One region of the Cetobacterium sp. NK01 genome, then DNA from elsewhere that is predicted to be linked to it. Evidence: riboswitches for the same ligand, from Rfam matches in the RefSeq annotation. Region 1 holds a riboswitch; each other region holds the start of a gene.
The links. A riboswitch is a leader RNA that binds a small molecule or an ion and turns the genes downstream of it on or off. The one in region 1 is predicted to bind lysine.
Positions count from the first base shown of each region.

Region 2: another riboswitch for lysine. It lies ahead of NON08_RS01860 (aspartate kinase); the one in region 1 lies ahead of NON08_RS12850 (alanine/glycine:cation symporter family protein).
Region 3: another riboswitch for lysine. It lies ahead of NON08_RS07125 (Na+/H+ antiporter NhaC family protein); the one in region 1 lies ahead of NON08_RS12850 (alanine/glycine:cation symporter family protein).

Region 1 is NZ_JANIBO010000004.1:6,367-16,538, reverse strand. It holds gene NON08_RS12900 (ABC transporter ATP-binding protein) at 1-770, opposite strand, end outside; gene NON08_RS12895 (ABC transporter ATP-binding protein) at 767-1,747, opposite strand; gene NON08_RS12890 (ABC transporter permease subunit) at 1,756-2,607, opposite strand; gene NON08_RS12885 (ABC transporter permease) at 2,622-3,542, opposite strand; gene NON08_RS12880 (glutathione ABC transporter substrate-binding protein) at 3,615-5,132, opposite strand; gene tnpA (IS200/IS605 family transposase) at 5,422-5,688, shown strand; partial or broken gene NON08_RS12870 (transposase) at 5,914-6,231, shown strand; gene NON08_RS12865 (LysE family translocator) at 6,355-6,951, shown strand; gene NON08_RS12860 (YwbE family protein) at 7,016-7,207, shown strand; gene NON08_RS12855 (nitroreductase family protein) at 7,244-7,831, opposite strand; lysine riboswitch at 8,094-8,269, shown strand; gene NON08_RS12850 (alanine/glycine:cation symporter family protein) at 8,384-9,895, shown strand; gene lysA (diaminopimelate decarboxylase) at 9,916-10,172, shown strand, end outside.
Region 2 is NZ_JANIBO010000001.1:366,682-376,853, reverse strand. It holds gene NON08_RS01870 (basic amino acid ABC transporter substrate-binding protein) at 1-274, shown strand, start outside; gene NON08_RS01865 (argininosuccinate synthase) at 285-1,487, shown strand; lysine riboswitch at 1,525-1,699, shown strand; gene NON08_RS01860 (aspartate kinase) at 1,797-2,999, shown strand; gene NON08_RS01855 (aspartate-semialdehyde dehydrogenase) at 3,013-3,996, shown strand; gene NON08_RS01850 (pyridoxal phosphate-dependent aminotransferase) at 4,011-5,171, shown strand; gene NON08_RS01845 (N-acetylmannosamine-6-phosphate 2-epimerase) at 5,187-5,834, opposite strand; gene NON08_RS01840 (PTS transporter subunit EIIC) at 5,844-7,337, opposite strand; gene NON08_RS01835 (MurR/RpiR family transcriptional regulator) at 7,465-8,259, opposite strand; gene NON08_RS01830 (WYL domain-containing protein) at 8,373-9,212, shown strand; gene NON08_RS01825 (arsenate reductase family protein) at 9,258-9,587, opposite strand; gene NON08_RS01820 (MATE family efflux transporter) at 9,590-10,172, opposite strand, start outside.
Region 3 is NZ_JANIBO010000001.1:1,453,117-1,463,288, forward strand. It holds gene NON08_RS07085 (RluA family pseudouridine synthase) at 1-289, shown strand, start outside; gene NON08_RS07090 (ribonuclease HII) at 338-952, shown strand; gene NON08_RS07095 (YraN family protein) at 954-1,316, shown strand; gene NON08_RS07100 (zinc ribbon domain-containing protein) at 1,300-1,521, shown strand; gene NON08_RS07105 (ComF family protein) at 1,643-2,125, shown strand; gene NON08_RS07110 (hypothetical protein) at 2,147-2,737, shown strand; gene tpiA (triose-phosphate isomerase) at 2,852-3,610, shown strand; gene gpmI (2,3-bisphosphoglycerate-independent phosphoglycerate mutase) at 3,633-5,153, shown strand; lysine riboswitch at 5,206-5,382, shown strand; gene NON08_RS07125 (Na+/H+ antiporter NhaC family protein) at 5,499-6,974, shown strand; gene ychF (redox-regulated ATPase YchF) at 7,079-8,173, shown strand; gene NON08_RS07135 (YceD family protein) at 8,263-8,745, shown strand; gene rpmF (50S ribosomal protein L32) at 8,782-8,964, shown strand; gene plsX (phosphate acyltransferase PlsX) at 9,064-10,080, shown strand; gene NON08_RS07150 (beta-ketoacyl-ACP synthase III) at 10,070-10,172, shown strand, end outside.

The sequences.
Region 1 (10,172 bases):
GATAACAAAGCTTCTGTATATGGATGTTTGGGATTATTATAAATATTTTTCTTATCCCCTATCTCTACTAAATTTCCTAAATACATAACTCCTACTCTATCAGATATAAGTTCTACTACACTTAAGTCATGAGATATAAAAAAATATGTCAGATTAAATCTTTCCTGTAAATCTTTAAAAATATTTATAACTTGAGCTTGAATACTAACATCTAACGCTGATATAGGTTCATCTGCTATAATCAAACTTGGATTTACAGAGATTGCTCTAGCTATTCCAACACGTTGCCTTTGTCCTCCACTAAACTCATGAGGAAACCTTTCTCCATGACTACTGCTAAGTCCTACCATATCTAAAAGTTCCAAAGCTTTCTTTTCTCTTTCTTTTACAGAAAATTCAGAATGAACAAGAAGAGGCTCTGAAACTAAATTTTTTATTTTCATTCTTGGATTTAAAGAACCGTAAGGATCTTGAAATATAACTTGCATATCTTTTCTAAAAGGAAGCATCTCCCTTGAATTATGTTTAGTTATATCTATTCCTTTAAACTCAATTGTTCCCTCTTCAACATCTAATATTTTATTTATAACTCTTCCTAAAGTTGATTTTCCGCAGCCACTTTCACCAACTATAGATAAAGTTTCACCTTTAAAAATTTCTAAAGAGACATTGTTAACTGCATGTACATATTTTTTCTCTTTTTTAAATCCTTTTTGAGGAACTAGGAATTTTTTACTTACTCCATTTAGTTGAACTAAAACCTCTCTCATGAAATTCCCTCCTCTTCTAAAATTAGATGGCATCTACACTTTCTACCATTTGACAACTCTTTAAGTTTTGGTTCTGCCACTGAACATTTTTCAATTGCTACCTTACATCTTGGAGCAAATTTACACCCATTTGGCATACTTGCTAAATCTGGAACTTTTCCCTCTATATACGGTAATGCTGTTGCTCCACTTCCAAGTTTTGGAACAGATGCTATAAGTCCTTTTGTATATGGGTGCATCGGGCTATCAAATAACTCTTGTACACTAGCTTTTTCCATTATTCGTCCTGCATACATAACAATAACATTATCACAAGTTTCTGCAATAACTCCCAAATCATGAGTTATCAAAAGTATTCCCATTTGATGTTTTTCTTTTAACTCTAATAATAGCTCCATAATTTGTGCTTGAATTGTAACATCTAAAGCTGTTGTCGGTTCATCTGCTATTAAAAGCTGAGGATTACAAGACATAGCCATTGCTATCATAACTCTTTGACACATTCCTCCACTAAGTTGATGAGGATATCTATTTAAAACATTTTCTGGACTAGGAATTCCAACTAGTTGTAGCATTTTTAAAGCATGACTTTCAGCCTCTTTTTTACTATAACCTAAATGAATCTTTGTACATTCCATAAGTTGGTCTTTTATTTTTAAAATTGGATTTAAAGACGACATTGGATCTTGAAATATTGTGGCTATTTTCCCACCACGAATTTTTTTCATATCTCTATTAGAAAGATTTAAAATATCTTCACCTTGAAAAAAAATCTTTCCATTTATTAGAGCATTCTCTTCATGAAGTCTCATAATAGACATAGAAGTTACTGATTTTCCACTTCCACTTTCACCAACAAGACCTAGTGTTTCACCCTTCTCTATTTTAAAAGATACATCTTCAATAGCTGTTAAAATTTTTTTATCTTTTTTAAACTGTGTTTTCAAATTTTTAACTTCTAATAAGTAATTTGTCATAATCTCTCCTAATTAAGTTTTGGGTCTAAAGTATCCCTTAAACCATCGCCAAGTAAGTTAAAAGATAATACTGTTAAGAAAATCATAAGTCCAGGATAAAAAAGCATATGAGGTGCTAGTCCAATATAATCTCTTCCTGTTGAAAGCATTGCTCCCCAATCTGGATTTGTAGGACTTGCTCCAAATCCTAAGAAACTTAAAGATGCAGCTGATATTATTGCTGTACCAATTCTCATTGTTAAAGTTACAATTAGTGCTGGAAGAGTTCCTGGTAAAATATGAACTAATAGTATTCTAAAATCGCTAACTCCAATAGATTTGCAAGCTTCTATATAAAGTTGTTTTTTCAAAGAGATAGTGGCACTTCGAACTATTCTTGTAAAAGATGGAATTCCATAAATTGCAATAGATATAATAACATTTATAAGTCCAGGTCCTATAATAGCAACTATTCCAATAGCAAGAAGTAATCCAGGAAAAGAGAACATTACATCACAACATCTCATAATAATACTTTCTATTTTTCCACCATAATATCCTGCTACAAGTCCTAAAATACATCCTATAAATGCTCCAATTGAAACAGCTGTTAAAGAAACCAAAAGAGACAACCTAGTTCCTGCGACAACTCTACTAAAAAGATCCCTACCGTATTCATCAGTTCCAAACCAATGTTTTGAACTAGGTTCAGCTAATAGATTTTCATAGTCAGCGTAGTTTAAATCATATGGAACTGGTTGAAAAATAGCTATAATAACTAAAAAAATTATAAATAAAAGTGAAATAACTGCAACTTTTCTTTTAAAAAAATTCTCTAAAAACTCCCTAAAAGGATTTTTGAAAACATCTTTCTCATCCATAATATCTCTCCTTTTTAATCGTATCTAATTTTGGGATTTAAAATTCCATATAAAACATCCACTACAAGATTAACTACAATAAACTGTAAAGTAAAAATTAATAAAATTACTTGAATAACTGTATAATCTCTAAAAAGGATAGAATCAATAAGCAATCTTCCTAAACCTGGAATTGTAAAAACTGTTTCTACTAAAACTGATCCTGCTAATAAAAATCCAAATTGTAATCCAACTATAGTCACTACATCTATAAGAGAATTTCTAAGAGTGTGCTTCATAATAACCCAAAATTCACTAATCCCTTTAGCTCTTGAAGTTCTAATATAAGGTTCTTTTAAAATTTCACACATAGATGATCTCGTATATCTCGCTATCATTGATGTTATTCCAGCTCCTAAAGTTATAGCGGGAAGAATATAACTTTTAAATGAGTCTGTTCCTCCTGTAGGAAACCAACCAAGGTTAACAGAAAATACTTGAATTAACATTAACCCTAACCAAAAAAGTGGTAAAGATATTCCCGATATAGCTCCTATCATTACAACATAATCTAAAACCTTACCTCTATTAATAGCTGAAATTATTCCAGCAACTACCCCAAAGATTGTTGCCCAAATAATCGATAAAATAGCTAACATAAAAGTTGGTTTAAATCTTGGAGATATCATATCTTTTATAGGAAGCCCTGTCTTAATTGAATTTCCAAGCTCTCCACTAAAAAAAGTTTTTACAAAGTTAAAATATTGTATATGAAGAGGCTTTGTAAGCCCTAAATGTTCTCTCATCAATTGAATCTCATCAATTGTGGCATTTTGACCAGCAAGTAATCTAGCTGGATCTCCTGGAATTAAATGAATAAACATAAAAATCAAAATTGAAACTATAAATAATATAGGAATTGTGTTAACTAATCTTCGAAAAAAGTAACCCTTCATAGTACTCTCCTTTTAAAAATTTATAATAAAAAGGTAGTTGTAAAAAACAACTACCTACATAATTTTATAGTTTTATTTAGTAGTGTTAGCTTTAGCAAAATTTATAGTTCCGTCAGGCATCACATAAACACCTTGAGTTGTTTTTCTTTTAGCAGAAAGTAGTTGATCAGAACCTAAGAATATCCAAGGCGCATCTTCCCAAATAGTTTCTTGTAACTGAGCATAAACTTCCCCTCTTTTTTGAGGATTTACTTCTGTTGCTCCTTTTTCAAGAAGTTCATCTACTTTTGGATTATTGTAATATGCGGTATTTGCAGAAACAGGTGGTGCAAACTTACTATGAAATAGATTTTTAGTAGCTCCATCTATATCAAATGATGACCAGTTTACATACCACATATTTATAGTAGCATCTTCTGGAGTTTGTACACTATAGATTGAATTTGAAAGAGTCCCCTCTTCCATCGGCATAACTTCAACATCTATTCCAATTTGAGCAAGTTGTTGATGAATAAACTGCATACCTTTCATATCTTCAGTATTATTCGATCCCCAAATAGTAGCTTTAAATCCATTTGGATATCCAGCTTCTTTCATTAATTCTTTAGCTTTATTTACATCGTAGTTATAAGGTGTTAATTTTACATGATACTCTAATGCTTCTGGAACTGGAGATGTCAATGGAACTAAGTATCCTGACTTTACAACAGCTGAATATGCATTTTTATTAATCGCATGATTTATTGCTTGTCTAACTTTTTTATTTGAAAATATATCTTTATTTGTATTCAATGTTACATACCTTGTTATAGTTGAAAATCCTTTCATAATCTCTACATCATCAGATTTTTCAAGTTTTTTAACCTGTTCAGTTGGCATTGGATAAATAAAATCAGCTTCTCCCGTTTGTAGCATTGCTATTCTAGATCCATTTTCCATAACAGGTCTAAACGTTATTGTATCTACATTTGGTTTTTCTCCCCAATATTCATCATTTCTTTTAACAACTAATTTATCCCCTTGAGTCCAATTTACATAAGTATAAGCTCCTGTTCCTACAGGATTTGTAATAATTCCTTGAGCTCCATATTTTTCAAGAGCAGCTGGACTAACTATTTTCAATGAAGCTATTCTATTTAACATAGGTGCAAAAGGTTGTTTAAGAATCAACTTAATTTCATACTCACCTGATATTTCAACTTTATCAACTGCAACAAAGTTTCTACGTCTTCTTAAATTATTTTTTTCATCCATAACTCTATCAAAATTAAATTTTACTGCTGCTGCATTAAGTGGCGTTCCATCTTGAAATTTAATTCCTTGTCTAATTGGAATTGTATAAACTAAACCATCTTCAGATATTGTATACCCCGTTGCTAATGTTGGTCTTAATGTCATGTCATCATTATATGTAAAAAGTCCTTCATACATAGTTGATACTGCAGTTCCTGAAAGTGTATCTGAAAGATTATGAGGATCTAAAGAGATAAAGTTAGCATTAACTGCTACAGTTATATCTTTTCCTTCTGCAAAACTAAGTGATGATGCTATGAGCATTAAAATTCCAATTCGACCTAAAGTTTTTTTCATTAATTCCCTCCTGTAAATTCAAATAGTGCAATATTCCAATCAATATTAGTATGAGTATATACTTTATTTTAACTCGAAAGTCAAGAGTGAATTAAAAAATATAAATAAAGGTTTTAGAAGTTTTAACAGTGTTTGGCAAAAATTCTCCTACCTATTTAGGTGGTGAGATGAATTGCCTTTCCTTTTTATTTACAGTTTCCAAAAATGTATGGTAAAATATATCAATCGCAATAAATAAAAAGTAGGTATTTCAATAATCTTAGATAAAAATACACATTAAGTATTTAGCATAAATATACATATTGTCTTTTGTATTAAATATCGTAGAAAAGTCTTAAATGATATCATATCTGAAAGACTCAAGAATATTTTTATTAAAATTGCTCCTAAGTACGATATTATTCTTACAGATTGGGAACATGATAAAGATCATATTCGTATACTCATTAGAATGACTCCAAAAACAGAGTTTTCTAAATTCATTAATGCTTATAAGAGTGCTTCTAGTAGGCTCGTAAAAAAGAGTTTCTCAACATTAAATCAATGTTATGGATAGAGACCTTAATGCAAGTATAAATATTCGTAAAGTTGATAGAACTCTACTAGCTTATTGAAATATCTACAGGGTAGGAACGGTCAATATACTTAACACTAGTTAGGGACTTCCCAAGAAATTCCCACTTCTATAAGTTGGAGTAGTTTGCTAAATTGGGATAAAACAGGTTTCACGAAAATATAAAAAATTTAGGGAGGTGAATAACCGTTACCAAAAGAGCCGAAATATCGTGAAGCTAGAGAAAAAATAAGGCTCGTTCATAGAAAAATTTCTAATATTAGAAACAATAATCTTCATCAAATTACTAATAAGATAGTGAAAACCAAACTATCTAAAATTATAATGGAAAATTTAAATGTTAAAAATATGATGAAAAATAGATATCTTTCAAAGGCTATAGCAGAACAAAACTTCTATAAATTTATAACTTATATGAAATATAAGTCTGAATTTAATAGAATAGAGTTTCCTAAAGAAAAAAACTATAATATGTATCGTTCGTTATGCTGGAATTTAAGTCTTTGGAGAGTTATATCAAACTAAAGTAGATAAATTAATTTATTGAAATAGGATTCTATGAATAAGGAATTAAACTTATAAAATTTTATAGATTTTTATAGGTTTATGATAACGGTACTTTTGATATTTGAGGGATTTAAATTTGGTATGTTGTTACAAATTGCTATAGGACCAGTATGTTTATATATTTTTTCCCTAGGAATTAATGAAACCTTTTATCAAGCCGAATTAGGAGTTTTGGGGGTCGTTTTTGGAGATGCTTTTTACATAACCCTTGCAATTTTAGGAATTTCATCTTTTATAAAAAAGAAAAAAATTCAGCATAGATTTAATATTTTAGGAGCTCTAATACTTATTATTTTTGGAGTTGAACTTTTTTTAGGATATTTTGGACTATCATTTCTCCCAAAGATAAATATATCAGAAAACTTTAGTTCAAACTCTCCTTTTTTTAAAGCACTCCTTTTAACAGCTGCAAATCCTATGACAATTATTTTTTGGATAGGGGTTTTTTCTACAAAAATTGATGAAGCAAACTTTACAAAGGTTTCTACATTTCTTTTTGCACTTGGAGCTCTTTTAGCTACATTTTTTTTCCTAACTCTAATAATTTTTTTAGGATCTGTTACAAACAATTTTTTACCAAAAAAAATATTAATCTTATTAAATTCAGGAGTTGGTCTTGCTTTAATATATTTTGGAATTAAAAAAGTATTAAAATCTATAAAATTTAATTTTGATTGACATTAATTTAGAAAATTTTATAAACAATATTAATTAAAAAATAAATAATTTTAGGAGAAGATTTGTGGATAATAAAAATAGAAAAAATATTACAATTGGTTTAAAAGTTATGATTGTAAAAAAAGAAGATCAACGAACTGGAAAATTGACTGAAGGAATTGTAAAAGATATACTTACAAAATCTTTTAATCATCCTCATGGAATAAAAGTAAGACTTGAGGACGGAACTGTTGGAAGAGTAAAAGAGATAAAATAAAAATAGAGAATATAATATTCTCTATTTTTAATAAATTCATTTTTTACCTATTATAAGTTTGTCTAAAGGTAATTTAGGAACAAAATGTTTATAGTTATGTTCTCCTAAATCCTCTCTATAATATTTCATATTTCCATCAATAGCCTCTGTCAAAATAATTTCATCTGTTGGAACACCTATTGGCATAACAAAAAGTGGTATATATTCATTAGATAAGTTCAATAAAGATAAAATCTCATCTTTTTTTACAGGTTCCATAAAGTTAGCACCATATCCTAATGATGTAGCTATTAATTTCATGTTTTGAAGAGCTATTCCACAATCTGCATAAATAAAATTTAGAGGCAATTTAGGTGGGTTATCTGTAAAAATTACTATATATGCTCCTGGAGCTTCATCTTCCAGTGGTTTCCATTCAATTTGACTAGCCCAAATCACATCTTTAAAAAGTTTACTACAAGTTTCTTTGTCATTAATTAAAAAATACCTTAAAAATTGTTTGTTAGCACCTGCCGATGAAAAATGTGCTCCCTCTATAATTTTCATCAAATCTTTCATAGGAACAACTATATTTTTAAAACTTCTATGAGAACGAGCATTTTTAATTAAATTTAAAATTTCCATTTACTACCTCCTAATTTTTTTAACTTATAAATAAAAGAGAGGAGTTTATCATAAACTCCTTTCTTTTTTTGATAAATATACATTGTTAACTTTTTGGAAAAGATATCACTTTTCCTAGAAAATAAAATTTGGGAAGGTTTTATGAGAAGTAAAAACTTCTGTCTATTACTTCTTATATTATATTAAAATTCCTTTTTTTAAATAAAAAAATAAAAGACTTGCTTTTAATTTTTTTTTGTGTTAGCATATTTTTAACAAAAAAAATAAAGGTAGAGGTTGCAAATAACAATAGTAAGTTAATGGAGTTAGACAAGGCTTTGAAATTAACTGAAAGGGAAGTTTGCCGAAATAAAAATTTAGGTCAAAAATTTTTATTGGGCATATAGAAAATATCTATATGACTGTCATTAGTATTTCTAATGTTGTGCTATCCTAAAATTGTAAATAATTTTTATACGTATACTTATAATGAATTTTTACAAAACTACCATAAAATTTATGGTAGTTTTTTTTGTTAAAAAATTTAAAATAATACAAACGGAGGAATTAGAAATGACATACTTAAATACGGTTAACAATATTTTTAGCTTTTTAAATCCTATAACAGATCTCTTGTGGGAATTTCCTAGAAATTTTGAACTTTATAAATCTATTCCAATAATTGGTGAATTTTCATTAGCTATTTTATTATTAATTGGATGCGGACTATACTTTACACTAAAACTTAATTTTGTTCAAGTACGATACTTTAAAAAAAGTATTGAAATTTTAAAAAATAAAAACGAAACAAAAGTTGGGATTTCTCCAATGGCTTCTTTTTTATTAAGTAGCGCTACAAGAATTGGCCCAGGTAATATTATGGGAGTTACAGGTGCTGTTTTAGCAGGAGGACCTGGTGCTTTATTTTGGATGTGGGTTAGTGCATTTTTTGGAATGGCAACATGTTTTGTCGAAGCAACACTTTCTCAAATTTTTAAAGAAAAAAATGGAGATGATTATGTTGGAGGAATTGCTTATTATGGAAGACGTCTTATTAAAAATAGTAAATTAGTTGGATTTTTAATAGCTTTTGCATATATTCTTTATGCATTATTTACTTTACCTTCACAGGTTTTCCATATGTTTACAGCTTTTGGATCTGTTGCTAGTCAAATTACTGGAAATTCTTATGCTAGAACTGATATGATTTATTTAGTTATAGGGCTTTGTATAATTTTATTTACAACGATCATTATATTTGGCGGTATAAAAAGAGTGGCTGCTGTTACAGATTATATAGTTCCTATAATGGCAGTAACATATTTTATTATAGCTTTATTTTTAATTGCAACAAACTTAGATAAAGTTCCTTATTTTTTTACTTCAGTTTTTAGCCAAGCTTTTTCTCCTGACGCTATTTTTGGAGGTGCTATGGGAATAGCTTTACAACAAGGTATAAAAAGAGGACTTATGTCTAACGAGGCTGGTCAAGGAACTGTTACTATGGCTGCAGCTGCAGCTGATGCAAAACATCCTGTGGAGCAAGGATTTATTCAATCCTTCGGTGTTTTTATAGATACTTTTGTCATCTGTACAATTTCAGGCTTCTTAGTCATAATTGCAAATTTATGGAATTTAGATGGATTTGATTTTCTATCATTAAGAGGAGATAAATTAGGATATTTTATAATGTCATTAAAAACACTTTCTCCTTCAATATTAGAAAAACCTATTCAACTTCTTGTTGCTATGTGTTATGGTATGTTTGCTTTTTCAACGATTCTAGGAATGATTGCTTTTATAGAAGTATCTGCAACTGAGATATCAAGAAAAAAAATATTCTTAAATAGTATGAAACTAATTTCATCTCTAATTTTCATTCCATTTGGAGTAGCTTGTGTATGGTCAGGAGCTGAATTAGATAATATTTGGATAATAAGTGATTTAACAAATATTATGATGGTTTATATAAATGTTCCTTTAATTATAATTGGATTTAAATATACTAAAAATTCTTTAGACAATTATGAAGAAATTTCAGCAACAATTACTAATTATAAAAAAGAAATAGAAGAACTAAATTAAAAATAAGTTTGGAGGCTATTATGAAATATTTGGGAAGTATGAAAAATAAGGATGGCGTTTTAGAAATTGGCGGAATTTTAGTTACACAACTAAAAAAAGAATTTGGTACACCGTTATACATATATGATTTAGATTTAATGGAAAAGAAAATTAAAGCAATAAAAGAGGGTTTTATTAGCGAAAAATTTAAGACTACAATTGTGTATGCTTCAAAGGCATATTTATCAAAAGGCATGGTTCAAATTATTGATAAATTCGGATTAGATATTGATGCTGT
Region 2 (10,172 bases), on a different contig from region 1:
AGTTAACAAAGTTCAGTACAATTCAGCACCATCTTCTATTATGGCTTTAAAAGGTGGAAATATTGATGCAATGATATTAGATTCAGCTCCAGCTCAAAGTTATGTGGCAAAAAATAAAGGTTTAAAAATAATAGAAATAGATAGTGAAGTTGAAAAATATGCAATAGCAGCAGAAAAAAATAATGAAAATCTTATTAAAAAAGTAAATAAAGCTTTGGAAGAGATAAAAGCAGAGGGTATTTATGATGAATTAATAATAAAACATTTTAATTAGGAGGAGAGAGATGAAGGAAAAGGTTATTTTAGCATATTCAGGAGGATTAGATACATCAGTTATAATTCCATGGTTGAAGGAGAATTATGACTATGAAGTTATTGCAGTGGCAGTAAACGTAGGACAAACAGAGGATTTTAAAGCAATTGAAGAAAAAGCATATTTAACAGGTGCAAGTAAATTTTATTTGGTAGATAAAGTTCATGAATTTGTAGAAGAATATATATTTCCAACATTAAAAGCAGGTGCTATTTATGAAAATAAATATTTGCTAGGAACATCAATGGCAAGACCAGTTATTGGAAAAGCTTTAGTTGAGGTGGCCCATATAGAAGGGACGAAATATATAGCTCATGGAGCAACGGGTAAGGGAAATGATCAAGTAAGATTTGAATTAGCTATAAAAGCTTTGGATCCATCTTTGAAAATAATAGCTCCTTGGAGAATTTGGGATATTAAATCAAGAGAGGAAGAGATTGAATATCTAGAGAAAAATGGAATTACACTTCCGTTTCATAAAAAATCTCCTTATAGTAGAGATGAGAATTTATTTCATGTAAGTCATGAGGGGTTTGACTTAGAATGTCCTTCAAAAGAGCCTAACTATGAGAATGTTTTACAATGGGTTAAGACTCTAGAAGCAGCAAATGAAAAATCTGAGTACATAAGCATTGAATTTATAAAGGGAGTTCCTGTTGCAATAAATGGAGAAAAAATGAGTGGAGTAGAAATTATAAAACAATTAAATAAAATTGGTGGAAATCATGGAATTGGTGTTTTAGATATGGTTGAAAATAGATTGGTTGGAATGAAATCAAGAGGAGTTTATGAAACTCCAGGAGGAACGATTTTATTTTTTGCTCATGAAGAGTTAGAAAGATTGTGCTTAGATAAAGATACGTATCAAGAAAAAATAAAACTATCACATGATTTTTCAAAATTAGTCTATAATGGGCAATGGTTTACAACTTTAAGAAAAGCTATAACAGCTTTTGTAGACATAACTCAAGAGTTCGTGACGGGGGAAGTAAAGCTAAAATTATATAAAGGAAATATTATTTTAGCAGGAACGACATCTCCATTTACACTATATTCAGAGGAATATTCAACTTTTGAAAAAGATAGTGTTTATAATCAAAAAGATGCAGAAGGATTTATAAATCTTTTTGGATTACCGATTAAAATAGAAGCACTTTTAAGAAAAAACTTTTGACATTTGAAAAAAAATATGATATTCTGCCTTAAATTAATATTTTGATAGAGGTTGCAAATTTTATTAGTAAATAAACTGAGATTAGTAGATCAAAGATGTTTGTTAAAAGGAAAATTTGCCGAAGTTTAAGTTTTTCTACTAAAAAATTTAAGCTGGGTACATAAAGAATATTTATGTAACTGTCACCAAATTGGTGTTGTGCTATCGTGGATTATTTTAAGCTAACATAGTTGAAATGAGAGTTTTAAGCGATGGTTATTTTTTTGACTATCGCTTTTTTTATTATTAAAATCATCTAAGGAGGAACTAATGAGAGTAGTAAAAAAATTTGGGGGAAGCTCAGTTGCAACAATAGAAAAAATAAAAGATATAGCTAAAGATATATCTAAAAACTATAAATATGGTGATGAAATTGTAATTGTAGTTTCAGCTATGGGAAAAACAACAGATGAGTTGATAAAATTAGCTAAAGAGATTTCAGAAACTCCAGATGTAAGAGAACTTGATTCATTATTATCAACAGGAGAGCAAAAATCAATCTCTCTTTTAAGTATGGCATTAAAAGAAATTGGATGTAAGGCTATCTCTTTAACTGGTGCTCAAGCAGGGATAAGAACAGGTGGAACACATACTAAAAATAAAATCGAAAGCATAAAAATTGATAGAATAGAAAAGCATTTAAAAGATGGAAAAATTGTAATTGTTGCTGGATTTCAAGGGGTAAATGAAGATGGCGATATAACAACATTAGGAAGAGGTGGATCTGATACGAGTGCTGTTGCCTTAGCTGCAGCATTAAAGTGCGATTGCGAGATATATACAGATGTTACAGGAATATATGGTGTAGACCCTAGAGTTTATAAAAATGCTAAAAAACTTGAAAAAATTTCATACGAGGAGATGATGGAGATGGCAAATTTAGGTGCAGGAGTAATGGAGACTAGAGCAGTTGAAATAGGGAAAAAATATGGTGTTAAGATTTACGTTGGACAAACTTTAGGAGTTGAAACAGGAACATATATATGTGATAATAGTGAAATAATTGAAAAAAAAGCTGTAACAGGAATATCTATAAATAAAAATGTTATAATGGTAAATTTAGAAAACTTTTTAGCAATTCCTAAAAATGTAGCAATCATTTTTAATAATTTAGCTAAGCATAGTGTTAATGTTGATATGATATCACAAAATGAAGTTGAAAACGTTAAGGGAAGTATAGGATTTACTTGTCCTTTGACAGATGAGCACTTTTTAAATAGATCATTAGAGGAGATTGCTAAGGAGATTCCAGATATAGAGGTTACAAAAAGAACAGGAGTTGTAAAAATATCTTTAGTAGGAATAGGAATGATAAGTAATTTTGGCGTAGCAGCAAAAGTTTTTGAAGTATTAGCAGAGATTGATTCATCATTTTATCAATGTACTACATCAGAAATTTCAATCTCGTTAATTATAAAAGAATCTGATACAATAAAAGTAGTAGAAAAATTAGCAGAAGTATTTTCAATATAATGGAGGGACTAAAATGTATAATATAGCAATAGTAGGAGCAAGCGGATTGGTAGGTGGAACTTTTTTAAAAGTTCTAGAGGAGAGAGATTTGCCAATAAAAAATTTATATCTTTTTGCTTCGGCTCGTTCAGCTGGAAAAGAGGTTATTTTTAAAGGGAAAACTTTAGTGATAGAGGAGCTTACAGAAAATAGTTTTGATAGAGAGATAGATATAGCACTATTTTCAGCAGGAGGAGATATTAGTAAGAAATTTGCTCCAATTGCAAGTGAAAAAGGTGTAATAGTAGTTGATAATAGTAGTGCTTGGAGAATGGACGAAAATGTTCCACTAGTAGTACCAGAAGTAAATCCAGAGGATATATTTAAAAATAATGGTATAATAGCTAACCCAAATTGTTCAACGATTCAATCAGTTGTTCCATTAAAAATAATAGATGAGCTATATGGTATAAAAAGAGTTGTGTATTCAACATACCAAGCTGTATCGGGAAGTGGAATAAAAGGAATAGAGGATTTACAAAGAGGATTAAAAGGAGAAGAACCAAAAACATATCCTCATCCAATAGTTAATAATTGTTTACCACATATAGATTCTTTTTTAGAGAATGGATATACTAAAGAGGAAGAAAAAATGATAAATGAAACTCGTAAAATTTTAAATAAAAAAAATCTTCCAATAACTGCAACATGTGTTAGAGTACCAGTTTTAAATGGACATTCTATATCAATAAATGTTGAGTTAGAAAGAGAAGCGAACTTAGAAGAACTAAAAGCAAAATTTAGAGAAACAAAAGGCATTGTGCTTGAAGATGATGTGAAAAATAATAGATACCCATTAGCTACTCAAGCTAATGGAACGGATGAAGTTTATGTGGGGCGTTTAAGAAAAGATTTTAGCATAGAAAAAGGATTAAATTTATGGGTTGTAGCTGATAATATTAGAAAAGGAGCAGCAACAAATGCAGTGCAAATTGCAGAAATTTTAATGAAAAAATAACTAGAGGAGAAAATATGCTAAAAGTAAATCCAAATTTAGATAAAATTGAGATATCTGTTATAAGAAAGATAGCAGAAGCTTGTAGGGAATATGAAGGGGGTGAAAAGCCACTGATTAATCTAACAATAGGAGAACCAGATTTACCACAACCTAAAATAATAATAGATGAAACTATTGGGTACATGAAAGATGCTAAATTAGGTTATCCACAGTTAGGTGGTATGGTTGAGTTAAGAGAAGAGATTGGAAGATATTATAAAGAAAGATATAGTTTAAATATAGAGCCAGATGAAATAATTATAACTGTTGGTAGTACAGAAGGATTATCAACAGCAATAAAGACTATAATTATGCCAGGAGATGAGGTTTTAACTCCTTTACCTGTTTATCCAGGGTATGAGCCATTAATAACATTAGCTGGAGCTAAGTTAATAAAAATGGATACATCAAGTGACAATTTTGAATTGACTGTTGATGTTTTAAAAAAATATGTGACTCCTCAGACGAAAGCTATCATTTTAAATTATCCATCAAATCCATCAGGTATAACTATATCTAGAAAAAATAGAGATGAGATATTAAAATTTGTTAAAGAGAATCATTTGTATATAATAAGCGATGAGGTTTATAGTGAAATTATATTTGAGGGTGAACATAATAGCTTTTTACAAGATGGATATAGAGAAAATGTTATTTTAATTAATGGTTTTTCAAAATCACATTCTTTAACTGGTTGGAGAATAGGATATATAATAGCAAGTAAAAAAATGAGAGAGTATTTGGTAAAGGTACATCAATATGCAGTAACATCAGCGAGTATAATTTCTCAAAAAGGAGCACTAATAGCTTTAAAAGAGTGTAAAGATATATCTTCACAAGTTGAAATTTATAAGAAAAGAGCTGAAAGTGTATATAAAAAGTTAAAAGAAAAACAAATATCTGTTATAAAACCAAAAGGAGCAATCTATATTTTTGTATCCTTAGATGGAATTACAAAATTAAACTCTTTAGATTTTGCTAAGAGTCTTTTAGAAGAGGAAAGAGTTGCAGTTGTTCCTGGAATAGCCTTTGGAATGGATAATTATATAAGAATTTCTTTAGTAAAAGATGAAGAAATTTTAAATGAAGCAATAGATAGATTTATTAATTTTGTAAATAAAAAAGATAGAGAATAAACTCTATCTTTTTTATTAAAATTTAACTTTATTTACTTCATCAGCAAATTTTTTAGTAATAAGTTGAGGTCTAGTGATAGCACCACCAACAACAACAGCATAAGATCCTAATTCCATTGCTAATTTTGATTTCTCTGGAGTGTCAAAATTTCCTTCAGCAATTATAGGAGTTTTACATTTTGATATTAACTCTTTAAGAACATCAAAGTTATTTAAGCCTTTAGACTGTTCAGTGTATCCAACTAAAGTTGTTCCAATATAATCAAAACCTAATTTTTCTGCACGAACTCCCTCTTCAGTAGTAGATATATCAGCCATAAATTTTTGGTTAGGATATTTAACTTTTAAAGACTTTAAAAGATTTAAATCAGCATTTATAGTAGCATCAAGAGCAATGACATCAATATCAGTAGCAATAAGTGCTTCTAACTCTTTTTCAGTGGGAGTAATATAAGAAACCATATTCTCATAATCTTTTTTTATGATACCAATGATTGGTAAATCAACTACTTTTTTTATTTCAAGAATATCTTCTACTCCATTTGCTCTAATTCCAACAGCTCCTCCTATTTGAGCAGCAACAGCCATTCTGCCCATTATAAATGAACTGTGTAAAGGTTCGTTTTCTAGTGCTTGACATGATACAATAAGACCTCTTTTCATAAAATCCTCCTAGTTGTTATTTTCTATAATCTCATTTATTTTTTGTTTAATAGGATCAGCCATAGCTCCAAAAATAGCTTGAATCCCACCTTGTACTTCTAAAACTCCAGTTGCACCAAGACTTTTTAATTTAGCTTTGTCAACTTTAGATACATCTTTAACAGATACTCTAAGTCTTGTTATACAAGCATCAACATCATCAATATTTTCTTTTCCACCAAGAGCAGCTAAAACTTCTTTAGATGTTTCAAAAAGAGAATCTTTAGTTACTATTTTAATCTCTTCATCATCTCCCTCTCTACCAGGAGTTGCAATGTTGAAACGCTTAATTAAGAATACAAAAGAAAAATAATACAGAGCAAACCAAATCGCTCCAATTATTAAAACATACATCCAATTAGTCGCTTCATTTCCTTGTAGAACACCAAAAAGAGTAAAGTCTATTAAACCTCCAGAGAATGTATTTCCAATAGATATATTTAATAAATCAGCTACAAGAAAAGATAAACCATCAAAGAATGCATGAACTCCATATAACCAAGGAGCAACAAATAAAAACATAAATTCGATAGGTTCTGTAATTCCTGTGATAAAAGATGTAATTGCAGCTCCTAAAAATAATCCACCAACAAGTTTTCTTTTATTTAGAGGTGTACAATGGTACATAGCTAAACAAGCAGCTGGAAGACCAAACATCATAGTAGCAAAACGTCCAGCAAAAAATCTAGTTCCCTCAGTAAATAGACCAGTATGATTAGGATCAGCTAATTGAGCAAAGAAAATATTCTGAGCTCCAACAATAGTTTTTCCAGCAACTTGAGCAGTTCCACCAAGCTCAGTATACCAGAATAAAGGATAAATCATGTGATGTAGTCCAACAGCTCCACTTAGTCTTAAAAGAAAACCATAAAGGAAAGTTCCAAAAATTCCTAAACTAGCAATCGACTTTCCAGCAGATGTTAGCCATCCTTGGAATGTTGGCCATGTTAAGAAAAATATTATACCGATTCCAATTGCTGCAAAAGAAGAAACAATAGGAACAAATCTTGATCCACCAAAGAAACCAAGAACAGCAGGCAGTTTAATATTGCTATATTTATTATGTAGGTAAGCTACTAAAGAACCTATAACAATAGCTCCAACAACACCTGTGTCGATAGACCCTACTTCAGGTTTAAATGCTGTAATTAATCCTTTAATAGAAGCATTCATAACTAAAAAAGCTACAGCACCAGCTAAACCAGCTGTTCCTTTATCTTTTTTAGCTAATCCAATAGCAAGTCCAATACACATAATAAGAGCTAGATTAGCAAAAATAACTTCTCCAGAAGCAGACATAACTTGTAAAATACCTTGTAGAATTGGTATATTTAAGAAAGGATAAGCATTGACAGTGTTTGCGTTTGAAAGAGCTCCTCCAATTCCTAAAAGCAATCCAGCAGCTGGTAAAATAGCTATTGGAAGCATGAATGATTTACCAATTTTTTGTAAATTTTTAAACATAGTAACCTCCTGTTGCATAAATTATTTTCATATAAATATACATATATGAAAATAATTTTCATTAATTATAGTATGAATATATCACATAAATATTAAAATTACAACAAAAAAACAGCTTTTAAGCTGTTTATTTTAAAATTGCTTCAATTGTTAATTGCATTTTTTTTCTTAAATCCTTGTTAGATAAAAGAATTGTAGAGATTAGGTCAAAAAGATACATAGTTGAGAATTGAGTGTTAATAAAATCTCTTTTATGAATAAAATCTGAAGCACAAATCAAAATTAAATCGTTGGAAAATTTTTTTATGGAACTATTAGGAAAACTTGTAACTCCAATTGTATGGGCACCATTTTTTTGAGAAACTCTTAAAGAATCCACAATCTCTTTTGTTTCACCAGAAATAGATATTCCAATAACAAGATCATCAGCTGAAACAATAGCACTATTTATAATCATCATATGAGAATCAGTGATACTAGAAACGTTAAATCCCATTCTTAAAAGTCTTTGCATAAATTCATGTGCAGTAAGTCCAGAGCTTCCTACCCCATATATGTAAATTCTTTTAGCTTTTTTTATCTCTTCAACAACTTTTAAAATAAGTTTTTTATTGATTAATTGGTTTGTTTTTTCGATTACCTCTGTATAATAGTTATGAACAGCTGAGAAAAGATCATTTTCTTTAGGAAGAGGGTTATTAAAAGTTGTATTTAACTTAATTTTCATTTGAACAAAACTATCGCAATTAATTTTTTTAGAAAATCTAGTTATTGTAGAGGTAGATGCTCCCGTTGCTTTTGAAAGGTTGGTGATTGATATATTTTCAATATTATCTTTATGTTTGAGTATATAATTAGCGATATCTTTTTCTTTTTGGGAAAAACTGTTATACCTTTGTTTTATTTCATATACGATATCCAAAGTAAAACCTCCTAGAATATTTATATTATAACTATATCATAAATAAATTTATAAAAAAATAGTTATTTTCATGATATAATAGCCACTAGATAACGATTTCATTGGGGTGAAATATGGAAAAAAAAATAAGAGTGACTTTACCTAGAAAAATAGTTGAGATTTTAGAAAATGATATTGAGGAATTTTTTATAAAAAAAAATACGTTATTAAATTATATATATGCAGAAAAAATAAAGGAAAACCAAGAGAAGAAATTTATTTATCCTTATAAAGGAGAAACTTCAGTTATTCAATTTAATTTAAATAAAAAAAACTTAGAAGGATATTATAATTTTTTAGAGGAAAATAATATTCAAAATGAATCAGAGTTCTTTAGAGAAATTTTAATTGAATATGCTAGTTTAGGAAAGAAAAAGAGAGAATGTTTTTTATTTAAAGAGATAGTTGAAAGAATAAATTATTCAATAAAAGAGAAAAGAACAATCAAGATAGTTTTTCGAGATGAAAAAAATATTGAAGTTGAACCATATTTGATTGAAAGTTCTAAGCTAGAGGTTATGAATTATCTATTTTGTTATAATTTGAGAGAAGGAAAATGGAAAAACTATAAGATTAAATATATAAAATCAATTTATATAAAAAATACATCTTTTAAGCTAAGAGATAAAGAGTTTATAGATAAAATGAAAGATAATTTTGATCCTTTTATATCTTTTGGACAATATATTAAGATTAAATTAACAACAGGTGGAAAAAAGATATTTAATGAAATAGAAACAAATAGACCACAAGTTATAAAAATCGATAAAGATGAGTATATATTAGAATGTTCACATGAAAAAGCAAAAAGATATTTTAGTTTTTTTTTAGATGAAGTTGAAATATTAGAACCACAAGATTTAAGAGAGTGGTTTAAAGAGAAGTATAGAAAAGCCTTAATTAAATATGAGTAATAAAAAATCCTCATCGAAGATAGTTTCTTTAATGAGGATTTTTTATTATATATTTTTTAATTTTTCGGGATTATATCCTAAAATAACACCCTTATCTGATCTAATAATAGGAGTTTTAAAAAGAATAGGACTCTCTAGAAGCAAATCCATTGTGTCATAAACCATATATTCTAGGTTTCTTTTTTTATACTCTTTTCCTTCAATATCTAAAAAGTCATTTAAATCATAGTATTTTAAGAAATTTTCAAACTCTTTTTTTGAGGGAGCTTTCTCAAGTAAATCAATAAATTGAGTTTTAATTCCTCTTTCTTTAAAAAATCGTTGAACTTTTTTAGTTTCGTTACAGCTCTTTTTTCCAAAAATTTGTATTATCATAATTATACTTCAATATACCTCCATTTTCCTTGTCTAAATCTATACAAACACGCTAACCCACGATATGTTAAATCTACAATCATTACCATCCAAGCACCATTTAAACCAAAGTTAAATATATATAAGAATAGATATGTAAGTGGAATTCTAACTAAAAATACACCAATAGATGTAATCCAAAGAACAGATTTAGTATCTCCAGCTCCTCTTAAAGCACCACTTAAAACCATTGAAACCGCTAAAATAGGCTGAGCGATAGATACGATTCTAAGGGCAGAACTTGCCATAGGAACTATAGATTGTTCCTTTGTAAACATTGAAATTACAAATTTTGGAAAAATCATAAAAATAAATCCAAATGCAGTCATAACTCCCATAGCTAAAAACATGTTTAAATAGCCAGCTTTTTTCGCTTCTTGATACTGTTTTGCTCCTAAGTGCTGTCCAACAAGAGCAGTACCAGCAACAGAGAATCCAAGTCCTAAATTGAAGGAGAAAGACTCTGCAGTTAAAGCTATTTTATGTGCTGCGTATTGAAGTGTTCCTAAGTTTATAACCATAGCTTCAAAAATAAGCATCCCAATT
Region 3 (10,172 bases), on a different contig from region 1:
AGATAGTGTGCCTGGATTTTCGTTAGTTGATGTGGGTATAGAAACAGGAAGAACTCATCAGATAAGAGTACATATGAAAAGTTTAAATCACCCTATTTTAGGAGATTCTGTATATGGTAATACTTCAGAAGTTGCTAAGCGACAGATGCTTCATTCTTATTACTTAAAATTTAACCATCCAATAACAAATAAAGAATTAGTAATTTTAGGTCAATTAAAAGAGGATTTTAAAATAATTGCTAAAAAATTAAAGCTGGATTTAAATAAGATTTATAGACTATATAAATAAAGGAAAACTAAAAAAAAATAGGTAGAAATTATGAATAGTGGAGATAAAATGAAAATAAAAAATGAAATGTACATTTTTGATTTAGAAAATGGAAAAATAGTTGGGGTTGATGAAGCAGGAAGAGGTCCTTTAGCTGGACCAGTTGTAGCAGCTGTAGCTAAGTTAAAAAGTTTTGATGAAAAACTAAATAAAATAAATGATTCTAAAAAGTTGTCTGAAAAATCAAGAGAAGAACTGTTTGAAATTATTAAAGAACATTTTTATATAGGAATAGGAATAGCTACTGTAGAAGAAATAGACAATGTAAATATATTGAATGCAACTTTTTTAGCAATGAGAAGAGCCCTTGCTCAAATAGAAGATGAAAAAATATTTTTTGAAAGAGTATTAGTGGATGGAAATCATAAAATTAGAGAATATTCTGGAGAACAGCTACCTATAATTAAAGGTGATTCTAAAAGTTTATCTATAGCAGCAGCATCTATAATTGCTAAAGTGACTAGAGATAGAATAATGTTAGATATAGCAAAAGATTATCCAGAATATGTTTTTGAAAAGCATAAAGGATATGGAACTAAATTACATCGTGAAATTATAATAACAAAAGGACCTATAGAAGGAATTCACAGAAAAAGTTTCTTAAAGAAAATTTTAGGAGAGTAAAATGATGAATAAAAGAAGCAAGGGTAAAGAATATGAAGAGAAAGGTAAAAAATTTTTAGAAAGTATTGGTGTAAAAATATTAGATATGAATTTTCAAGGTTCCTTCGGTGAAATAGACATAATTGGCTATGATGATAATACCCTTGTTTTTTTTGAAGTTAAATATAGAAAAAACGATTATTTTGGTTTGCCACAAGAGGCAATAGATAGAAAAAAAAGGAATAAAATATATATAACAGCAAAAGAGTTTATAAGAAAAAATAGGTTAGAAAATGAAAAAATACGTTTTGATGCAATAGTTTTTTTTAGAGAAGATTTAGATTGGATTAAGAATATTTTTTGGGGTGATGAACTTGGAATATAGATGTTTAAAATGTGGAAGTGATAGATACATAGTCAAAACTGCAGTAATACCAGAAAAAAGCCCTGGATTAAAGATAGAGATAGGAACTTATTATGTAAAAACTTGTGTAGAGTGTGGCTATACTGAGTTTTACTCAGCTAAAATAGTTGATAAGGAATTTGCAAAAAGTAAAAAAGGAAAGCGGTATGCTAAAGCGACTCCTTAGATTATTTTTATTTGATAATACCTGTTCTTTATGTAATTGTCATCTTGAGACTGAAGACTACTTATGTTGCAAATGTAGGATAAAACTTGAAAAAATGAGTACTCTAAAGCAAAGAAAAAATTTGTATTATTTATATTATTATACAGATGTAAAAAAAATAATATTTGATTTGAAATTTAAAAACAGAAAAGGGGTTTCAAAAAGTCTAAGTAAGTATATTAAAACTTCGATAGACAGTATAGTGATGAAAGAACAAATAGACACGATAATATCTGTTCCAATAAACAAGAAAAGATTCTTAGAAAGAGGATATAATCAAGTTGATGAAATTCTAAAATCAGCGAATATAAAATTTGAGAGTATTGAAAGAGTTAAAAATACAAAATATATGTATAAGATAAAAAATCATATTGAAAGAGAAAAAAATATAAAAAATGCTTTTAAAATAAGAAGTGATTATTCTCAAAAAAAAATATTAATAGTTGATGATATTGTCACTACAGGAACAACAATAAAAGAGTTAGAAAATGAACTGTTAGAAAATCAAAAAGCAGAAAAAGTAGTTTTTTTTACATTAACTGTAGTTAGAGAATATTTTAAATGACTGAATTAAGGATGGGTGGAAATGGAGATTTTTATAAATGGAGAAAAAATAAATATTGGAATAAAAAATACTAAGTTATTAAATGTTCTAGAAAAGATAGAGGCCAATGTAATAAAACATGGGGAAGTAATTGTTGAATTGAAACTAGATGGAGAAATGGTAGATGGGAAATCATTACCATTGAATAAAAAGGTTAAAGTTTTAGAATTGACAACTCGATCTCATAGAGAGATTTTAATAGAATCATTGTATCTTTTAGAGCCATATACAGAAAGATTTTTTGAAAATTTTGATGAGCTAGAAGAAGATGTTCAAGATTTGACAAAGATAATAGAGATGGTAAGCTTTGTTGAATGGGTATTAGGAATAGTCTTATCTTTAAAGGAAGCTACAGCGATTGATCTTATATATACAGATTATAATGATTACGCACAAGAGTTTAAAAAATATGCAGAAGAAGCTTTTGAGGCCTTTAAAAAAGAGGATTTTGTAGAACTTTTAGAAATTTTAGAAGGAGCTATAGTTCCTTTAGTTGAAGACTTACTTATAAATTCTAAAGACTATTTGAAAGAAGTTTTAAAAGAAGAAAGTAGAAAGAAATTCTTGAATTAGAGAAAAAAGTACTCAAAATAGGATGAAAATATAGACAATATGGTGCGTGTTAAAAAGGAAAAAATTATGTTATTATAAAATTAAAATTAATAAAAGTTTTGGAGGGAGAAATCAATGAGAAAAACAATAATCGCAGGAAACTGGAAAATGAATAAAACAGTAGCAGAGACAAAAGCTACATTATCAGAGTTAAAAGAATTAACAAATGGTGTAGAAGGAGTAGAAATTGTAATTGGAGCTCCATTCACAGCTTTAGAATCGGCTGTAAAAACTGTAGAGGGATCAAATGTTGCAATAGCTGCACAAAATATGCATCCAAAAGATTCAGGAGCGTACACTGGAGAAGTATCGCCAGTTATGTTAAAAGAGATTGGAGTAAAATATGTTATATTAGGTCACTCAGAAAGAAGAGAGTATTTCCATGAAACAAATGCTTTCATTAATGAAAAGGTAAAGGCAGCTTTAGCTCACGACTTAATCCCAATTCTATGTATTGGAGAAAAATTAGAGGAAAGAGAATCAGGAAAAACATCTGAAGTAAACGAAAAGCAAATTAGAGAAGGATTAGCAGGATTAACACCTGAAGAGGCAGTTAAAGTTATTGTAGCATATGAGCCAGTATGGGCTATAGGAACTGGAAAAACAGCTACACCTGAGATGGCAGAAGAGACTCATAAAGAAATAAGAGATGTTTTAGCAGCTATGTTCGGTGCAGAAGCAGCAGCAGAGATTACAATCCAATATGGTGGATCAATGAATGCTAAAAATGCAGCAGAGTTATTAGCTATGGAAGATATAGATGGAGGACTTGTTGGAGGAGCTTCGTTAGATGCACCTACATTTATTCAAGTTATAAAAGCAGGAGCGAAATAATAAAAAATTAGGAGGCTTAAAAATGGCTAAAAAACCTTTAATGTTAATGGTTCTTGATGGGTGGGGATACAACCCAAATGCAGCAGAAAAAAATGCTATAGCAGAAGCGAAACCAGAAAATTTTGAAAGATTATTTAATACTTATCCACATACATTGATAAAAGCATCAGGAGAAGCTGTGGGATTACCAGAAGGGCAAATGGGTAACTCAGAAGTAGGACACTTAAATTTAGGTGCTGGAAGAGTTATTTATCAACCTCTAGTAGAAATTACAAAAGAGATTAGAGATGGAGAATTTTTTGAAAAAGCTAAAGTTGTAGAAGCATTTAACTATGCTAAAAATAATGATAAAGCAATTCACTTCATGGGACTTTTATCAGATGGAGGAGTTCACTCTCATATTAATCACCTATTTGGATTATTAGAGATGGCAAAAAGAACAGGATTAACAAAAGTGTATATCCATGCATTTATGGATGGAAGAGATACTGCTCCTACTTCAGGATTAGAGTTTATAAAAAAATTAGAAGAGAAAATAAAAGAGATAGGGGTAGGAGAAATTGCTACTATTTCTGGAAGATACTTTTCAATGGATAGAGATACTAACTGGGATAGAACAGAAAAGGCTTATGATGCTATAGTAGGAAAAGTTGAAGTGACTGAAAAAACTCCAGAGCAGATTATAGAAGATTCATATGCTGAAAAGATAACTGATGAGTTTATAAAACCAGTTTTATTAACAAAATCAGGAGAGGTTAAAAAAGGGGATGTTGTAATAAACTTCAACTATAGACCAGATAGAGCTAGACAAATAACAAGAGCTTTAACAGATAAAGATTTTAAAGGATTCCAAAGAGAATATTTAGAGCCTAAATACTACTGCATGAGACAGTATGATTCGACTATAGATGCAGAAATTATTTATACAGATAAAGACATAACTAACACTTTAGGAGAAGTTATATCTAACCACAACTTAACTCAGTTAAGAACAGCTGAAACTGAAAAATATGCACACGTTACTTTCTTCTTTAATGGAGGAAAAGAAACTGAATTTAAAGGTGAAGAAAGAATATTAGTTGCATCTCCAAAAGTTGCAACATATGATTTACAACCAGAAATGTCAGCTCCAGAATTAACAAAGAAAGTTTTAGAAGCTTTAGATTCTGATAAGTTTGATGTTATTGTAATGAACTTTGCTAACCCTGATATGGTAGGACACACTGGTGTATTTGATGCAGCTGTAAAAGCGATAAAAGCTGTTGATAAAGGTGTGGGAGAAATTGTTAATAAAGTACTAGAGTTAGATGGAACAGTATTAATAACAGCTGACCATGGGAATGCAGAAAAAATGGTGGATCCAGTAACTAATGAAGCGTTTACTGCGCATACAACAAATGAAGTACCATTTGTATATGTTTCTAATAATTTTAAAGGAGAATTAAACCACGGAAAGTTAGCTGATGTGGCTCCAACAATGCTAGAAATATTACATATTGAGAAACCTGCTGAAATGAACGGTGTTTCTTTAATAAAAAAATAATTGACAGAGAAAACAAATAATGATACTATAATTTAAAGTTTCGAAAATTTAATATTTAGGTAGAGGTTGCGAATAACAAGAGTAACTCAATGGAGCTAGACAGAGCTGTGAAGTTGAGAGAAAGGGGAATTCGCCGAAATAAAGATTGTGTCAAAAATCTTTATTGGGCATGTGAAAAAAATTCACATGACTGTCATCAGATGGACTCTGGTGTTGTGCTATCCAAAATTTGTGATATATTTTGCAGATTAGCTACCGTATTTTTTATACGGTAGTTTTTTTTACCTAAAATTTCAGTGAAACTAAACTAATAAAATTAAACTTGGAGGTTTTAGGATGAACAGAATAACAGAACTATTAAAATTAAGTCCAGTTGCAGTATTGGCAATGTTAATGTTTATGGGATATGATGCATTAATTGCTGCCCCAATAGCAACAGTATACGCAGCATTAGTTGCAGGGGTTGTAGAAAAGAAAAAAGTAAATGATATAATAGAAGCAGTTATAAATAACGCAAAAGAGATGCAAGTAGCATTCTTTATATTAATGGTTGCATATGCTATGGCTGAAGTATTTATGTCCACAGGAGTTGGAGCATCAATAATAAATTTAGCATTAAATGTAGGTTTAACAGGAAGAACAGTTGCAGTTGTTGGAATTGTTGTGACATCAGTTTTATCTATAGCAACAGGAACAAGCTGGGGAACATTTGCTGCTTGTGCACCTATATTTTTATGGCTTAACCATATTGTAGGAGGAAACATTGCTTTAACAGTAGGAGCGATAGCTGGTGGAGCATGTTTTGGAGATAACATAGGACTTATATCAGATACAACAATAGTAAGTTCTGGAATTCAAAAAGTTGAAGTAATAAAGAGAATAAGACACCAAGGATATTGGTCTGGAATGGTTTTAATTTTAGGAATAGTGGCATTTTATATAGCAGGAGTTGTGATGGGATTACCTACAACTACAGGAGATGCAGCAACAGCTATAGGACAAATACCTGAAGAAGTTTGGACAGTGCTAGCAGAAAAAAGAGAATCGGCGGTAACATTATTAAACCAAGTTAAAACAGGTGTGCCAACTTATATGATAATACCTTTAATTCTTGTTTTAATAGCAGCGTTTAGAGGATTAACAACACTTTTATGTTTGTTTATAGGTATATTTGCAGCATATATATTAGGTATGTTTGCAGGAACAGTTGAAAACACAGGAGCATTTTTAAATCTACTATATTCAGGATTTGAGGGTGCAGGATCTTGGGTAATTGTAATGATGATGTGGGTTGCTGCATTTGGCGGAATTATGAAGCTTATGGATGCTTTCAGACCTTTATCAAATATAGTGGTTGCAGTATCAAAAAATGTAAGACAACTTATGTTTTGTAATGGAGTATTATCGATATTAGGAAATGCCGGTTTAGCAGATGAGATGGCTCAAATAGTTACTATGGGACCAATTATAAGAGAGATTGTTGAGAAAAATGTTGAAGGATCACCAGAGGATATTGAGACACTAAGACTTAGAAATGCAACATTTAGTGATGCTCTAGGAGTGTTTGGATCACAACTAATTCCATGGCATGTATATATAGGATTTTATTTAGGAATAGCTCAAGCTGTTTATCCATTGTATAAATTTAGTGCAATGGATATAATCAAATTCAATTTCTTAGCATTAATAGCAGTATCAACAATTTTAATAGCAACATTAACAGGATTAGATAGATTTATTCCAAGATTTGGATTACCAAGTGAACCAAAAGTAAGATTAAAAAAGGCAACTGTAGAAAATTGTGTAGGTGAAAAAGCTTAAAAATTAAAACCCTTACTAAATAAAGTGAGGGTTTTTTTATTTACAAAAGGTTTTATATATGGTAAAATCTAAAGTAAAATAAAATTTCAGGAGGAATCTCTAAAATGATAGGTATAGGAATAGTAGGACTTCCAAATGTTGGAAAGTCAACTCTTTTTAACGCAATAACAAAAGCTGGAGCGGCAGAAGCAGCAAACTATCCGTTCTGTACAATAGAACCAAACGTAGGAATGGTAACAGTTCCAGATCAAAGATTAGATGAGTTATCAAAAATAATAAATCCCCAAAGAGTTCAACATGCAACAGTTGAATTTGTTGATATTGCAGGTTTAGTTGAGGGAGCAGCAAAAGGAGAAGGACTAGGAAATAAGTTCCTATCAAATATTAGAACTACTGCTGCTATTTGCCAAGTTGTTAGATGTTTTGAAGATGAAAACATTATTCACGTAAGTGGAAGCGTAGATCCAATAAGAGATATTGAAATAATCAATGGAGAGTTAATCTTAGCTGATATGGAGACTATTGAAAAAGCTATAGAAAAACAATCGAAATTATTCAAGGCAAAAAATAAAGAAGCGTTAGTTTTAATGCCAGTTTTAGAAAAGTGTAAAGCTCATTTAGATGAGTATAAAATGTTAAGAACACTAGCATTAACTCCTGAAGAACAAGAGTTAATGAGAACATACCAACTTTTAACACAAAAACCAATGATGTTTGCAGCAAATGTATCAGAAGATGAGTTAGCTACAGGAAACGAATATGTAGAGAAAGTAAAAGAGTATGCAGGGAATTTAGGAGCGGAAGTTGTAGTGGTTTCTGCAAAAGTTGAATCAGAACTTCAAGAGATGGAAGATGAAGATAAAAAAGAGTTTTTAGAAGCTTTAGGTGTAGAAGAGCCAGGTTTAAATAGATTGATAAGAGCAGGATTTAAACTACTAGGATTACAAACTTATTTTACAGCAGGAGTAAAAGAAGTAAGAGCATGGACTATAAAAATAGGTGATACAGCTCCAAAGGCAGCAGGAGAGATCCATACAGATTTTGAAAGAGGATTTATCAGAGCAAAAGTTGTTGGATATGAAGACTTCATAAAATATTCTGGATGGAAAGGAGCTCAGGAAGCTGGAGTTCTAAGACTAGAAGGAAAAGAATATATTGTAAAAGATGGAGACTTAATGGAGTTTTTATTTAATGTATAAAATATAAAGGGTTGTTAAGAAAAATTACTTGACAACCTCTAAAAAAACTAGTAAAATATTAAGGTATTGTAATTATAAGGAGGATAACATTGATAATCAAGCTTAGTGAAATTATTAATGAATCAGAGGTAGCCTTTGATTATGTTGAAAAGACTATGGATTCTATGGACACTCCAGAAGGTGTAACTATAAAAGGAAAAGCCTATAAAGAGGGAAATAGTTATGTAGTTGAAGGGTCTTATAGAGCAGTACTAAGATTAGAGTGTGTTAGATGTTTGGCGGAAATAGAACCTTTAATTCAAGGCGAATTTAAAGGAGAATATCTAGATCCGAAAGAATATTCTAAGTATATGTCTAGTCTGAAGCCAGAAGAGGAGTTTGGAGACAAACATTTTGAAGAAGCTGTAAATAGCGAAATAAATATCTCAAATCTGGTTAGAGAATATATAATACTTGATTTGTCACAATATGAGGCATGTCTTCCAGAGTGTTCGGATACTTCTGAAGTAGAGAAATACTCTAAAGAAGATGTTGACCCAAGATGGCAGCAATTATTAGACATAAAATTTTAAATTTTTAAATATGAATGTATTAGGAGGGAAACTAAGATGGCAGTACCTAAGAAGAAAACTTCGAAAGCTAAGAAAAACATGAGAAGATCTCACCACGCATTAACAGGTTCTACTTTAGCTACTTGTGACAAATGTGGAGCACCAAGAAGACCGCACAGAGTTTGTCTTGCATGTGGAGATTACAACGGAAAGCAAGTATTAGCTACTGAAGTAGAGTAATATCTTATAAAAAAAAGCGGGATAGTTAAATCTTGCTTTTTTTTATTTCCCAAAATATGATATAATACTTAATAATTATATATTGATTGAGGAGAAAATATGAGAATCGCTTTAGATGCCATGGGTGGAGATTTTGCACCTTTTGAAACAGTAAAAGGAGCAGTACAGGCTTTAGATGAACTAAAAAATTTAACTGTGGTTTTAGTTGGAAAAAAAGAAAAAATAGAAGAAGAATTAAAAAAGTATACATATGATAAAAATAGAATAGAGATCTTTGATGCTAGAGAAGTGGTAGAAATGACAGATGACCCAATGACGGCTGTAAAAACAAAAAAAGATTCATCTATGAATAGAATGTTAGAGCTAGTAAAATCAGGAGATGTAGAAGCGTCAGTTTCTGCTGGTAATACAGGAGCTCTAATTAGTGCTAGTCAATTGAAACTAAGAAGAATAAAAGGAGTTTTAAGACCGGCCATAACAACAATATTTCCTAGTAAAAAAAGAGATATAGTTCTAATGGATGTTGGAGCTAATGCAGATTGTAGACCTGAATTCATAAACCAATTTGGATTAATGGGATCATTGTATTACGAAGAAATGTTCGGAGTAAATAATCCAAGAGTTGGATTGCTCAATATTGGAACGGAAGAGGGAAAAGGAAATGAAATAACAAGAGAAGCCTTTAATCTTCTAAAAAATAATGATAAAATAAACTTTATAGGAAATATAGAGAGTAGAGAGATGATGGACGGAGATGTAGATGTAGTTGTAACTGATGGTTTTACAGGAAATATGGTCTTGAAAACAGCTGAAGGTACAGCTAAATTTATATTTTCTATATTAAAAGATGAAATTCAAAAAAGTTTATTAGGAAAAATAGGAGCTCTTTTTCTAAAGCCTATTTTTAAAAATTTAAAAAGAAAATTGGATTCTTCTGAATATGGAGGAGCATTATTTTTAGGAATAAATGGAATCTCTATAAAAGCTCACGGGAATTCAACAGCTAGAGGAATAAAAAATGCTTTAAAAGTTGCCAATAAGTTTGCTGAAGACAAATTTATAGATAGATTAACAGAGGTAATGAAACAGAGCCAAGGAGGAAGCGATGAAGCTTAAAAATGTAGGTATAATAGGATTAGGAACATATGTTCCAGAAAATGTAATGACAAATTTTGATTTTGAAAAAATTATAGATACATCAGATGAGT